DNA from 2 places in the Neobacillus sp. MER 74 genome. Region 2 is predicted to be linked to the other one. Evidence: predicted binding sites of a transcription regulator. Region 2 holds the regulator's gene; the other holds the start of a gene.

Region 1 (6,207 bases), on a different contig from region 2:
AGCGAAGCAGTCATGGAAGCACAAGGCTCTGTGTTAACGAACAAATATGCAGAAGGCTATCCTAACCGTCGTTATTATGGCGGCTGTGAATATGTCGATATTGTTGAAGACTTGGCCCGCAACCGTGCGAAGGAAATTTTCGGTGCGGAATATGTGAACGTGCAGCCGCACTCAGGTGCCCAAGCCAATATGGCAGTATACTTCACGGTGCTTGAGCAAGGCGACACGGTTCTTGGAATGAACTTATCCCACGGCGGCCACTTAACACACGGCAGTCCGGTTAACTTCAGTGGTGTTCAGTATAACTTTGTTGAGTATGGCGTAGATGAAACAACTCAACGCATCAACTATGATGATGTTCGTGCAAAAGCACTTGAACACAAGCCAAAGATGATTGTTGCTGGGGCAAGTGCCTACCCGCGTGCGATCGATTTCGCGAAGTTCCGCGAGATTGCTGATGAAGTCGGCGCATACTTAATGGTTGATATGGCGCACATCGCCGGCCTTGTTGCGGCAGGTTTGCACCAAAACCCAGTTCCATATGCAGATTTCGTGACTACAACAACGCATAAAACATTGCGCGGTCCACGCGGCGGGATGATCCTTTGCAAAGAGGAATTTGGCAAGAAGATTGATAAATCTATCTTCCCTGGAATCCAAGGCGGTCCATTGATGCATGTCATCGCAGCTAAAGCCGTTGCGTTTGGCGAAGCACTTCAAGACAGCTTTAAAGATTATGCAGGCCAAATTATTGCCAACGCTCAGCGCCTGGCTGAGAGTCTTCAAAAGGAAGGCTTGCAGTTAGTTTCCGGCGGTACGGACAACCACCTTTTATTAGTGGACGTAACGACGCTTGGATTAACTGGCAAGGTTGCTGAAAAAGTCCTTGATGAAGTTGGTATCACAGTGAATAAAAACACGATTCCATTTGATCAACAAAGCCCGTTCGTAACAAGCGGTATCCGTATCGGAACGGCGGCAGTTACAAGCCGTGGCTTTGCTGAAGCAGAAATGGACGAAATTGCTTCAATTATCGCGTTTACTTTGAAAAATCATGAAGATGAAGCGAAGCTTGAGGAAGCAGCGGGACGTGTCGAAGCTTTAACAGGCAAATTTACCCTATATCCGGAATATTAATAAGAAAAGCGCAAGCGCCTTGTTCAGGGGCGACAGGCATAAGACGAGCCGGCTTGAAGGTTGCTTTTTAACCTTCAGGACGGATTGGCTTATGACCCCGAGCCCCTAGGCGCTGGAGCTAGACAGTTTCATCTAAGAATCGGCCTCCTAGCAGGCCGATTTTTTTTGAAAAATCTAACTAGTTATTCTGATTTGCTCATTGGATTGTTTTTCTGTAAAATGAGACGAAGTGTTTGTTAATTTAATAAAAGGGGCGATTATTGTGGCCAAGGTATTCGTTTTCGACCATCCATTAATTCAGCATAAGCTAACTTACATACGTGATAAAAACACAGGAACAAAGGAATTCCGCGAGCTTGTCGATGAAGTTGCCACACTGATGGCATTTGAAATCACAAGAGACATGTCGCTTGAAGATATTGATATCGAAACACCTGTCTGTTCGACGAAATCCAAGGTATTATCGGGTAAAAAAATGGGCGTTGTGCCGATTTTACGTGCAGGAATCGGTATGGTCGATGGTATTTTAAAATTAATCCCAGCTGCAAAAGTGGGCCATATCGGTTTATACCGTGACCCGGAAACTTTGATGCCGGTTGAATATTACATTAAGCTGCCAAGCGATGTCGAAGAGAGAGATTTCATTGTGGTTGATCCAATGCTGGCAACTGGCGGTTCAGCGGTTGAAGCGATTCGCTCTTTGAAAAAGCGCGGCGCAAAACATATTAAGTTTATGTGTCTAATTGCAGCACCAGAAGGCGTAGAGGCAGTCAAGGAAGCCCACCCTGATGTCGATATCTATATTGCGGCATTAGATGAGAAATTGAATGACCACGGCTACATTGTCCCAGGTTTAGGTGACGCTGGGGACCGGTTGTTTGGTACGAAATAGGATCCTTCCTGAAAAAAGTCGAGAAATTACTCGGCTTTTTTTGTTTTTCGCTAAAAATTTGATATCTATATAAAATTGCAGCTTATAATAATAGGTCATCGTTGGATTATGAACGACTTCACTCTTTATTGGCGAAGGCTTGATACCTTTTGAGCGAATTCTAGAGTGTAATGAGCGAATCTTAGGAAGTAATGGGCGAATTTAGTGCGTCAATGAGCGAATTTAAAAAATATCCATTTTTGCATACTTTCCCCCCTCAATGAAAACGATATGGAAAAAGGGGAAATCTGCTGATGAAACTTCTACTGGCATTACTGCTAGCTTTTCAAACTCCTAAAATACTCATTCATCCTTCCATTACCGATAGCACGCAGGAAACCACTGCGATTATTATCCTGGACAAACCGCACACCGACCAGGAAATCCGTCAGCTCCTACAACCTTACAAAGGCGTGAAGCTGCGCCGAATATATCACGAGGCACTGGATGGTTTCTCTGTCCAAGGCAGCGCCGCCTCCCTCGCAAAACTCGCAGCGACGAGCCAGAAACAAATCACCAATGTCTCACCGGTCATCCAGTATCAGGCTGAGACCGAGGAAAGTGTGGAGATTATTGGCGGGGAGGAAGTCCGCAAATTTTTCGATCATAAAAATCAACGACTTACCGGAAAAGGAGTCACGGTGGGGGTGATTGATACTGGCGTCGACTATACGCATCCGGACCTCAAGCGAAACTATGCCGGCGGCCGCGATTTGGTCGACAATGACCGTGATCCGATGGAGACGCTTGCCCTCGGTAAGGCGACCATCCACGGGACCCATGTCGCAGGGATCATTGCGGCCAATGGAAAAATCAAGGGCGTCGCCCCGGAGGCAAGAATTGTCGCGTACCGGGCGCTTGGACCGGGCGGGGGAGGGACAACAGAGCAGGTACTGGCCGCGATTGACCAAGCCATCAAGGATAAAGTCGATATTGTTAATCTTTCCCTCGGAAATGATATTAATGGGCCAGACCTGCCGATCAGCCTTGCCCTTAACCGTGCGGTCGACCGCGGCATCGTGGCGGTGGCGGCCTCGGGGAATTCTGGGCCCAATGTGTGGAGCGTCGGCTCACCAGGAACGGCCTCGAAAGCAATCTCGGTGGGGGCATCAACGCCTACCCTCGAGACTCCATATATATCTATAGTAGGAAGTCGGGAACAATTCCAAATTGAGCCGATGGAAGGCTCGGCCACGTGGAATCTTGACCGTTCCGTAGACGTAGCGGATGGAGGGCTCGGACGGCCTGATGAACTGAAACATGTCGATGGGAAAATTGCCCTCATCGAACGAGGCGTCCTAACGTTCACACAAAAAGCAGAAAATGCCCAAAAAGCGGGGGCAAAAGCGGTGCTGATCTACAATAATGTCAGCGGGGGCCGCTTCATGGGAAACCTGGACTCTCAGCTGACCATCCCTGTTGGAGCACTCGCGAAGGGTGACGGAGTAATTTTACAAAGAGAAATAAAAAAACAAACGACCGCGGCAAGGGTAGTGGTTAGCGAAGAGCGGGATCAGCTCGCCGACTTCAGCTCGCGCGGCCCTGTGACAGGCTCATGGGAAATTAAGCCGGATATTGTTGCACCAGGGGTCGCCATTAATTCGACGATTCCGGGCGGCTACCTGTCTTTGCAGGGGACGAGTATGGCTGCACCGCATGTCGCGGGGGCCTGTGCGCTAATCAAGCAGGCCCATCCGGATTGGTCCCCGGAGCAGATCAAAGCAGCGCTGATGAATACGGCAATACCACTGGCTAAATCAAGCACGGCAACGAATCCTAGACAGAGTTATTACCGCACCTTTGAACAGGGAGCCGGCCGAATTCAAGTGGATCAAGCAATCAAAACGAGCACACTCGTATCGCCTAGCAGTATGCACTTTGGGAAATTTACCGAGCAGAGTGATGTCCAGAAAGTCTCCCTCACTGTGGAAAATACGGGTTCGCATACCCAGACTTATTCGTTCGATATCCCGCCGCACGTCGATGGGCTCCACTGGCGGCTCCCGTTATCGTTTACGCTCGAACCGAAACAAACAAAGGACATCACTGTGGAGTTAACGGTTGACCCGAACGTGTTTATGGGAAAAATACAAGACGGCTTCCTCAAGCTCCATGCAGGGACCGCAACCGTTCGAATTCCGTATCTCTATGTCCTGGAGGAGCCGAACTACCCGCGCGTGATGGGCTTTGATTTTACAAATGGCGACAGACCTGGGCAGTATCGGTATGAGGTGTATTTGCCGGGTGGGGCAGAGGAATTTGGAATAGCGTTGTTTAACCCAGAGGATTATCGCTTTGTCGGCTTTTTAGATACGATTACCAATGTGAAAAAAGGACTAATTCATAGGGACATACCGAAGGAAAAACTTCCACGGGAAGGATCGTATCTGGTGAAAGTTTTTGCGAAAAAAGCAAATAAAGAGGATTTTCTCGAACGGATGATTACAATTGAGAAAACACCAGATGAATAATCATGCCCATTATAGGGGAAATGCCTTCTATATTTATGTACCATAATAAAAGTTCATAAAATTGTACCATTAGTATAATTCTAAACGTTCACAAAATAGACACAAAATAGGCAAATATCCTTCACAATTTACAATACAATAGGGATGTTGGATAAAGTTCTGGAATGGAAAATAATTCAGCGAATACTTTGTGGTATAATTCACGTAAATTCATTGACATTGACAGGGTGCTATTGTATGCTAACAAAGGGTGTAAATGATAGGGTTTTCATGTAAAAATATCTATCTGAAGATAGTATTTTGGCTGTGAATTTTACCATTGCCCGCTTGACTCTCTCTCCAGAGTGAGGATGTGTTTATATGCGTAAAAACAACCGCAATCCATTTCAAGCTATGGCTTTAATGTCCGCAATTGTCTCCCAATTAGTAGGTTCCATTCTAATAGGTATTTTCTCAGGCAGATGGCTGGATCGTCAGTGGGGCACCGAGCCAATTTTCTTAATAATCGGACTGCTCATCGGTCTTGCAGCGGGCACCTATTCTATGCTTTTATCCATCCGCTATTTCTATTCAGGAGAAAAATAACTATGCCAGATTTCAGAGTTATGTACAACAGGCAGCGCAAATGGATTTTTTACTTGTTGTCCATTTATGTTCTAGGCTGGGGCTTCACATCTTATCAAACCGTATTTTTAGGACTGATTCTTGGGACATGCTTCAGTTATCTGAACCTTTGGTTCTTGGTTAGAAAGACGGAGAGTTTTGATAAAAAAGTAACTGAGGGCAAAAAGCCTAAATCCTTAGGGTCGCTCTCGAGAATGGCGATGGCTGGAATTGCCGCGTTAATCGCCTTGAGATATCCAGAGCAATTCAATATGATTTCCTTAGTGGTAGGATTGATGACATCCTATATTGTCATTATGATAGATTATTTTTACCATGCTTTGCATGTACATAAATGAAGCGGAAGCGAGGTGAGTTTACATGCATCATGAGGCTCCAGAGTTTGAATTTATGGGTCTTTGGTTTAATGGCGCAAATATGCTGATGATTACGATAGCTAGTTTAATCGTTTTCTTAATAGCTGTCCTTTCTACACGAAAGTTAGCAATGAAACCCACAGGGATGCAAAACTTCTTTGAATGGGTGATGGACTTTGTAAAAGGGATCATTAACAGCACGATGGACTGGAAAGAAGGCGGAAGATTCCACATCCTTGGAATTACATTAATTATGTATATTTTTGTATCCAATATGTTAGGCCTTCCATTTTCAATCGTGGTTGATGATAAGCTTTGGTGGAAATCACCAACAGCCGACCCAATCATTACTTTGACATTGGCCGTTATGGTATTGGGACTATCCCACTATTATGGCGTCAAGTTAAAAGGTGCAAAGGGTTATGGAGAAGGGTTCTTCGCTCCGATGAAATTCTTATTCCCTTTGAAAATTATTGAGGAATTTGCCAATACGCTGACTCTTGGTCTGCGTCTATATGGTAACATTTACGCTGGCGAGTTGCTTTTATCACTATTAGCAGCAGGATTAGCGCATCAAGGTATTGCCGGTACGATCGCAGCGATTCCGCTGACAATGGTATGGCAAGGGTTCTCTATTTTCGTTGGTACGATCCAAGCTTATATTTTCACAATGTTAACAATGGTTTAC
Region 2 (6,207 bases):
TGATGTTTGAAAAGGGAATTCGAGCAAATTTGACGTTAAACGCCAATCCTGGATTAGATATTGAATTATATAATTAGAAACTCTTCTGGATAAGAAGAGTTTTTTTGTTGATAAGAATTTTTGAACTTCCATCAAAATAATCTTAAATGTGGATAAGTGGATTGTTTTCTGTGTATAATGTGGATAAGTGGGATAGTTATTGTGGATATTGTGGAAAACTAAAAATATCATTGGGAATACTCTGTTCACAATGTGAATAAGCTTGTGGAAAAGTGAATAATTTTTTTAAAAGGTGTTTATATCGAATGTTGTCGATATATGTCTTATTATAAAGAAGGCTGTGTTAAACTTGTCTGTTGATTTCTGTTCCAGGCACAAGCGGTTCGCGGGCGTGCCCGGGAGCCTCCTCGTCGCTTTGCTCCTGCGGGGTATCCCCTGCCCCGTACTCCCACAGGAGTCTTCGTGCCTGGAACGAAGAGCAACAGAGTGCCAAAATCAACATTAACCTTTAACACAGCCAAAAAGAAAAAACCAAGCACTGCTCGGTTTTTACTCTGCCAATTCCGCCCATGCTTCCATTAGTTGCTCGAGTTCAGCCTTGGCTTTTTCATTTTTTATGTTGATTTCTAATACTCTTTCATGATTTTGAAAGATATCTGGATCACATAACTGCTGTTCGAATTCCTGAATTTGCTCTTCCAGTTCTTCAATTCTTTGTTCCACTTCTTCTAATTTCCGTTTTCGCTGACGTTCTTGTTTCTTGCTTTCCTTATCCTGTTGATAAGTATTTTTCTCAAATGCTTCCATTTGTGCAGACCCTTTTTGAATATCCGCCAGCGCCAGGGCAGCAAGCTCCTCCTGCTCCAATTTCTTCTCTACATAATAATCATAATCCCCTAAATACTCTGTACTGCCATGGCGGCTCAGTTCCAAGACCTTTGTGGCAATTCGGTTAATAAAGTACCTGTCATGGGAGACAAAAAGAATTGTGCCAGGGTAATCGATTAATGCATTCTCAAGAACTTCCTTGCTATCTAAATCCAAATGGTTGGTGGGCTCATCTAAAATTAGAACATTGGCTTTTTCCAACATAAGCTTAGCTAAAGCAAGTCGAGCTTTCTCCCCGCCGCTTAAAGTGGAGACAATTTTTAAGACATCATCACCGGAAAATAAGAAATTACCAAGAACCGTTCGAATCTCTTTTTCGTTTTTTAACGGGTAATCATCCCAGAGTTCATTCAAAACACGCTTATTGGAAGTTAATTCAGCCTGTTCCTGATCGTAATATCCGATGGAAAGGTTTGTTCCATAGAGAATGGTTCCGTCTAGGGCAGGAAGCTTTTTAATAATTGTTTTTAATAAGGTTGATTTACCAATTCCATTTGGGCCAACTAAGGCAATGCTTTCTCCTTTATAGGCACGAAATGAAATGGCTTCTGAGACCTTTTCGCCCTGATAACCGACAGCAAGGGAATCGACCGTTAACACGTCATTGCCGCTTTGTTTTTCAATTTCAAACGAGAAGTTTGCCGATTTTTCATCTCCTAAGGGGCGGTCCATCAGTTCCATCTTCTCTAACTTTTTGCGGCGGCTTTGGGCTCGTTTGGTCGTTGATGCACGTGCCAAATTCCGGTTGATAAAATCCTGAAGATCTGCCACCTCTTGCTGTTGCTTTTCAAAAAGCTTTAAATCACGCTCATAATTGGCCGCTTTTTGATCTAGGTAGGCACTATAGTTGCCTGTGAATCGTTGAATTTGCTTGCGGGACACTTCATATACCTGCGTAACCACCTTATCTAAAAAATAGCGGTCATGGGAAACAATCAAAATGGCCCCGTGATAACTTTGTAAATATTGCTCCAGCCAGGACAGGGTATCAATATCAAGATGGTTGGTCGGCTCGTCCAATATTAAGATATCAGGCTTAGTTAATAGCAGTTTACCAAGGGCAAGACGCGTTTTCTGTCCGCCGCTTAAACTTGATATCATCAAGGATTTATCAGGGAAATTTAACCCATGGAGTACAGAACGGAGCTCTGCCTCGTATTGATATCCACCCTGCTCCTTAAATTTCACTTGAAGATGGTCGTACTCTTTTAGGATTCTCTCGTATCTTCCAGTATCATCAAATACATTAGGATCGGCCATTTGCTCTTCAAGGGCCCGAAGTGACTTTTCCATTAAACGCAGCGGTTCAAATACAGTCAACATCTCGTCCCATATCGACAAAGTGGACTCTAAACCAGTATTTTGGGCTAAATAGCCAATCATTACTTCTTTTGGTTTGATGATTTCACCGCCATCATGTGACAAGTGGCCAGCAATAATCTTCAATAATGTTGATTTTCCTGCCCCGTTGCGACCAACTAGAGCCACACGGTCTCGAGTTTGTAATTCTAATTTAATATTCGATAAAATTAGGTCAGCACCATAATATTTTTGTAGTTGATTAACCTGTAACAAAATCATTCTTTTTCACCTCTATTACATAGGTTTAGTGTACCTTATTCCCCGTATATCGGCAATAAACTGAGGCGCAGATTAGGTGGATGAAGGTGTTAAATCGGCAAAAACCTTGAATTTCGTTCAAAGTTTCACAGACAGATAAGGAAAAATAGTGTATGATTTGAAGGGAGGATTATTTATATGGCAGAATTAACGCATTTTAATGAAGAAGGCCGAGCAAAAATGGTCGATGTCAGTGATAAGCCAGAAACAGCACGGACGGCACTTGCTCATTCCAGTATTACAGTTAGGAAAGAAATTTACGATAGAATTACGAATCACGCGATAAAAAAAGGTGATGTCTTAGCAGTGGCACAGGTAGCTGCGGTCATGGCAGCAAAGAAGACGTGGGATTTGATTCCGATGTGTCATCCGATCCCCTTAACGGGGGTTAATATATCTTTTTCCTGGGAGCAGGACACAGAAGAGAATTATCGCTTAAATATATCGGCAGCCGTTAAAACCAAGGGGAATACAGGTGTAGAAATGGAAGCGTTAACAGCTGCGTCAGCATGCGCTTTAACGGTTTATGATATGTGTAAAGCTGTTGATAAAGGTATGGTGATTGGCCCTACATATCTTGTCGAAAAAACAGGCGGTAAAAATGGTGATTTTAAGAGAAACGAAAAAGTTAAATGATTTTTAACTAAATTATCCATGGGGTGTGGGAGATTATGAGTAATGAAACAATGAAAATACCACAGGCGACAGCCAAACGGCTGCCCCTTTATTACCGATTTCTTAAAAACCTGCATTCTTCCGGTAAGCAAAGGGTTTCATCAGCCGAACTAAGTGAAGCCGTAAAGGTCGACTCAGCCACGATTCGCCGCGATTTTTCTTATTTCGGAGCTTTAGGAAAAAAAGGTTATGGGTATAATGTCAATTATTTGATTTCCTTCTTTCGTAAAACCTTGGACCAGGATGAATTAACAAAGGTTGCTTTAATAGGGGTAGGGAATCTGGGCACAGCATTTTTAAACTATAATTTTTTAAAGAATAATAACACGAAAATAGAATGTGCCTTTGATGTGGATCCAGAAAAAATGGGAACGAAAATTCGCGAGGTCCCGGTTTATCAAATGGATGAATTGGAGAAGGTTTTATCTGAGGGAGGTATATCCGTTGCGATATTAACGGTTCCAGCCCCAGTTGCACAGATGATTACTGATCGACTTGTGAGTGCAAATATAAAGGGAATATTAAACTTTACGCCAGCACGCTTAAATGTTCCCCCGCAAATTAGAGTCCATCATATTGACTTAGCAGTGGAACTGCAATCGCTTGTTTATTTTTTAAAGCATTATCCGACGGTGGAATTAGAGGAAGAAGAATAGTAATTTAGTTAAGAGCTTTTCACAACATTTGTGGAGAGCTCTTTTGTATGCTTCATACCCTGCTTTTTTTAATTACATAATCTATCAAAATACTGAGGGCTGGACTAAGATGTAGGTAGTTTATTTGCAAGCGATTACTATCGGGATTATAGATCACACATTCCCTAGAGTGACATCTAGGGTTTTTGCAATTGGAGGGGATGAAGTTGGCGGTCGTGCTGACTATGTTTGTACTTGGGGTATTATTAGGATTTGTCGGAGCAGGAGGTTCTGGCTTTATTATTGCCATTTTAACAGTGGTTTTTGGAGTTCCCATCCATGTCGCTTTAGGGACATCTTTAGCTGCCATGGTGTTTACTACCTTGTCAGGTGCGTACAGTCATTTTCGACAAGGAAATATTTCGATTAAAACGGGTCTAATTGTCGGAGGCTTTGGGTCGATTGCTTCCTATTTTGGTTCAAAGCTAGCTGGTTTGATTCCCATCCATTCCTTGCATTGGTTAACCGCAGGGATGTTGTTTCTATCCGCTTTGATCTTGGTCGTACGATTGTTTATCGTTCAAAAAATTAAGGCAAACTATAAAAAAGACGAACCGAGCAACCTTCTTCTCATTAAGAAAGCAGCGCTAGTCGGTTTGGTTACCGGGTTGTTGTCTGGGACATTTGGGATTGGTGCTGCACCGTTCATTCAAATCGGACTGCTTTTAATCTTGGGACTTACGCTTAAACAATCTGTGGGTACAACCATGCTTGTTATTCTGCCCATCGCTTTAGCAGGGGGAGCTGGCTATTATTTTCAAGGATACTTGAACTTCCCATTGTTATTTGAAGTGGTGGCAGGAACCATGATTGGTTCTTATGTCGGGGCCAAGTTTACGGACTTTGCACCTCAGCCCGTGTTAAAAAGTGCGATGGTCCTGACCCCTATTTTAGCAGGAGCCATATTACTGATAAGTTAAAGAAAGCTTCCAATGCTGCAAAGTTCTGTCATAGCAAGCTTTGCAGCTTTTTTGCGTTTACTTACCTGAATGATTACATTGTCATCAAGGGATGATCAAGATGGTGCCTGACACCCGGCACAGCTGGAGGGAAATATGAGAAGGGGCAGATGGAGTTTAAAATCAGTAATTATTGTATTCGTTTGTGTAGTGGTTACTTTTTCGCTGTTGATAACGGATTTACTTATAAGTTCCAGAATTGCTTCAGAGACGGAAAAGAATCAGGCGGAGCAAGCAAGAAGTGTAGCTCGCATGGTTGCACATAGTCCGCTTGTGATTGAGGCGATGAGTGGGAAACGCGATGAAAAGGACATTCAAAGCTATGCAAATGAAATGAGGAAAGTTACAAATGTTTACTTTATTGTCGTGATGGATATGAATGCCATTCGAAAATCCCACCCCGACAGTAATAAAATAGGGTTGCCATTCAGGGGTGGAGATGAAGGACCTGTTTTAAAAGGAAGAGAGCATGCGTCAATATCAAAGGGATCGCTGGGACCTTCATTACGCTCTTTTACACCCATTAAGGACGAAAAAGGGAAACAAATCGGGGCAGTGGCCGTTGGGATTTCGCTGGATAATGTGGAAAAGGCCGTCAAAAAGAGCCGAACTGGGATCTATATTGGAACCCTGATCGGTCTATTAATCGGTGTTCTTGGGGCTGTTATTTTAGCTAGATATATCAAAAAAATCTTACTTGGGCTTGAGCCGTTTGCGATCGCAAAATTATTAGAAGAAAGAAGCGCTATGCTTCAATCCGTCAGAGAAGGAATTGTCGCGGTTGATCAAGAGTCAAAGATAACACTTGTCAACCGAGCTGCTTTAAAGATGTTTCACAAGGCAGGACTGCCGGATAATCCGATGGGGGTAAATATAGAAAGGTATTTGTCTACCACGCGCTTAAAAGATCTCTTACAAACGGGTAAAGCTGAATTGGATGAAGAACAGAATTTAAATGGAATGACCATTTTAACTAATCGAGTCCCTGTTATTGTTGGGAATAAGGTCGTAGGGGCCATTGCAACTTTTCGCGATAAAACAGAAATACAAGTACTCGCCGAAGAACTGACTGGAGTGAGAACTTACGCCGATGCACTTCGAGCCCAGGCACACGAATATATGAATAAGCTTCATGTTATTTTAGGGATGGTCCATACAGGGTATTATGAAAAAGTTGTTGAATACATCAATGAAACGGTTAATCATCGCAATAACGAAATTGGCTTTGTGACCAAAAAAATAAAGGACCCTGTATTAGCAGGCTTTTTAATTGGAAAGTTAAGTTATGCAAGGGAATCGGGGACAGAGTTATCAGTTTTGTGTGAACAACCAATTCCTCAACCCGAGGATTCTGATATAACACATGAACT

The links. The regulator Rex, encoded in region 2, represses fermentation and respiration genes when NADH is low (regulators of the CRP and FNR family bind a similar motif). The targets are predictions, from matches to a motif close to TTGTGAAATATTTCACAA.
Region 1: the regulator Rex is predicted to act here: its motif matches at 4,728-4,745, upstream of M3610_RS12750 (AtpZ/AtpI family protein).

The regions. Positions count from the first base shown of each region.
Region 1 covers NZ_JAMAUV010000006.1:121,454-127,660, reverse strand. Annotated here, with positions in the region: gene glyA (serine hydroxymethyltransferase) at 1-1,137, shown strand, start outside; gene upp (uracil phosphoribosyltransferase) at 1,400-2,029, shown strand; gene M3610_RS12755 (S8 family serine peptidase) at 2,323-4,539, shown strand; gene M3610_RS12750 (AtpZ/AtpI family protein) at 4,900-5,124, shown strand; gene M3610_RS12745 (ATP synthase subunit I) at 5,127-5,501, shown strand; gene atpB (F0F1 ATP synthase subunit A) at 5,524-6,207, shown strand, end outside.
Region 2 covers NZ_JAMAUV010000030.1:3,132-9,338, forward strand. Annotated here, with positions in the region: gene tsaD (tRNA (adenosine(37)-N6)-threonylcarbamoyltransferase complex transferase subunit TsaD) at 1-77, shown strand, start outside; gene M3610_RS25005 (hypothetical protein) at 327-521, opposite strand; gene M3610_RS25010 (ABC transporter ATP-binding protein) at 550-2,469, opposite strand; gene moaC (cyclic pyranopterin monophosphate synthase MoaC) at 2,647-3,144, shown strand; gene M3610_RS25020 (redox-sensing transcriptional repressor Rex) at 3,180-3,839, shown strand; gene M3610_RS25025 (sulfite exporter TauE/SafE family protein) at 4,046-4,798, shown strand; gene dcuS (DcuS/MalK family sensor histidine kinase) at 4,934-6,207, shown strand, end outside.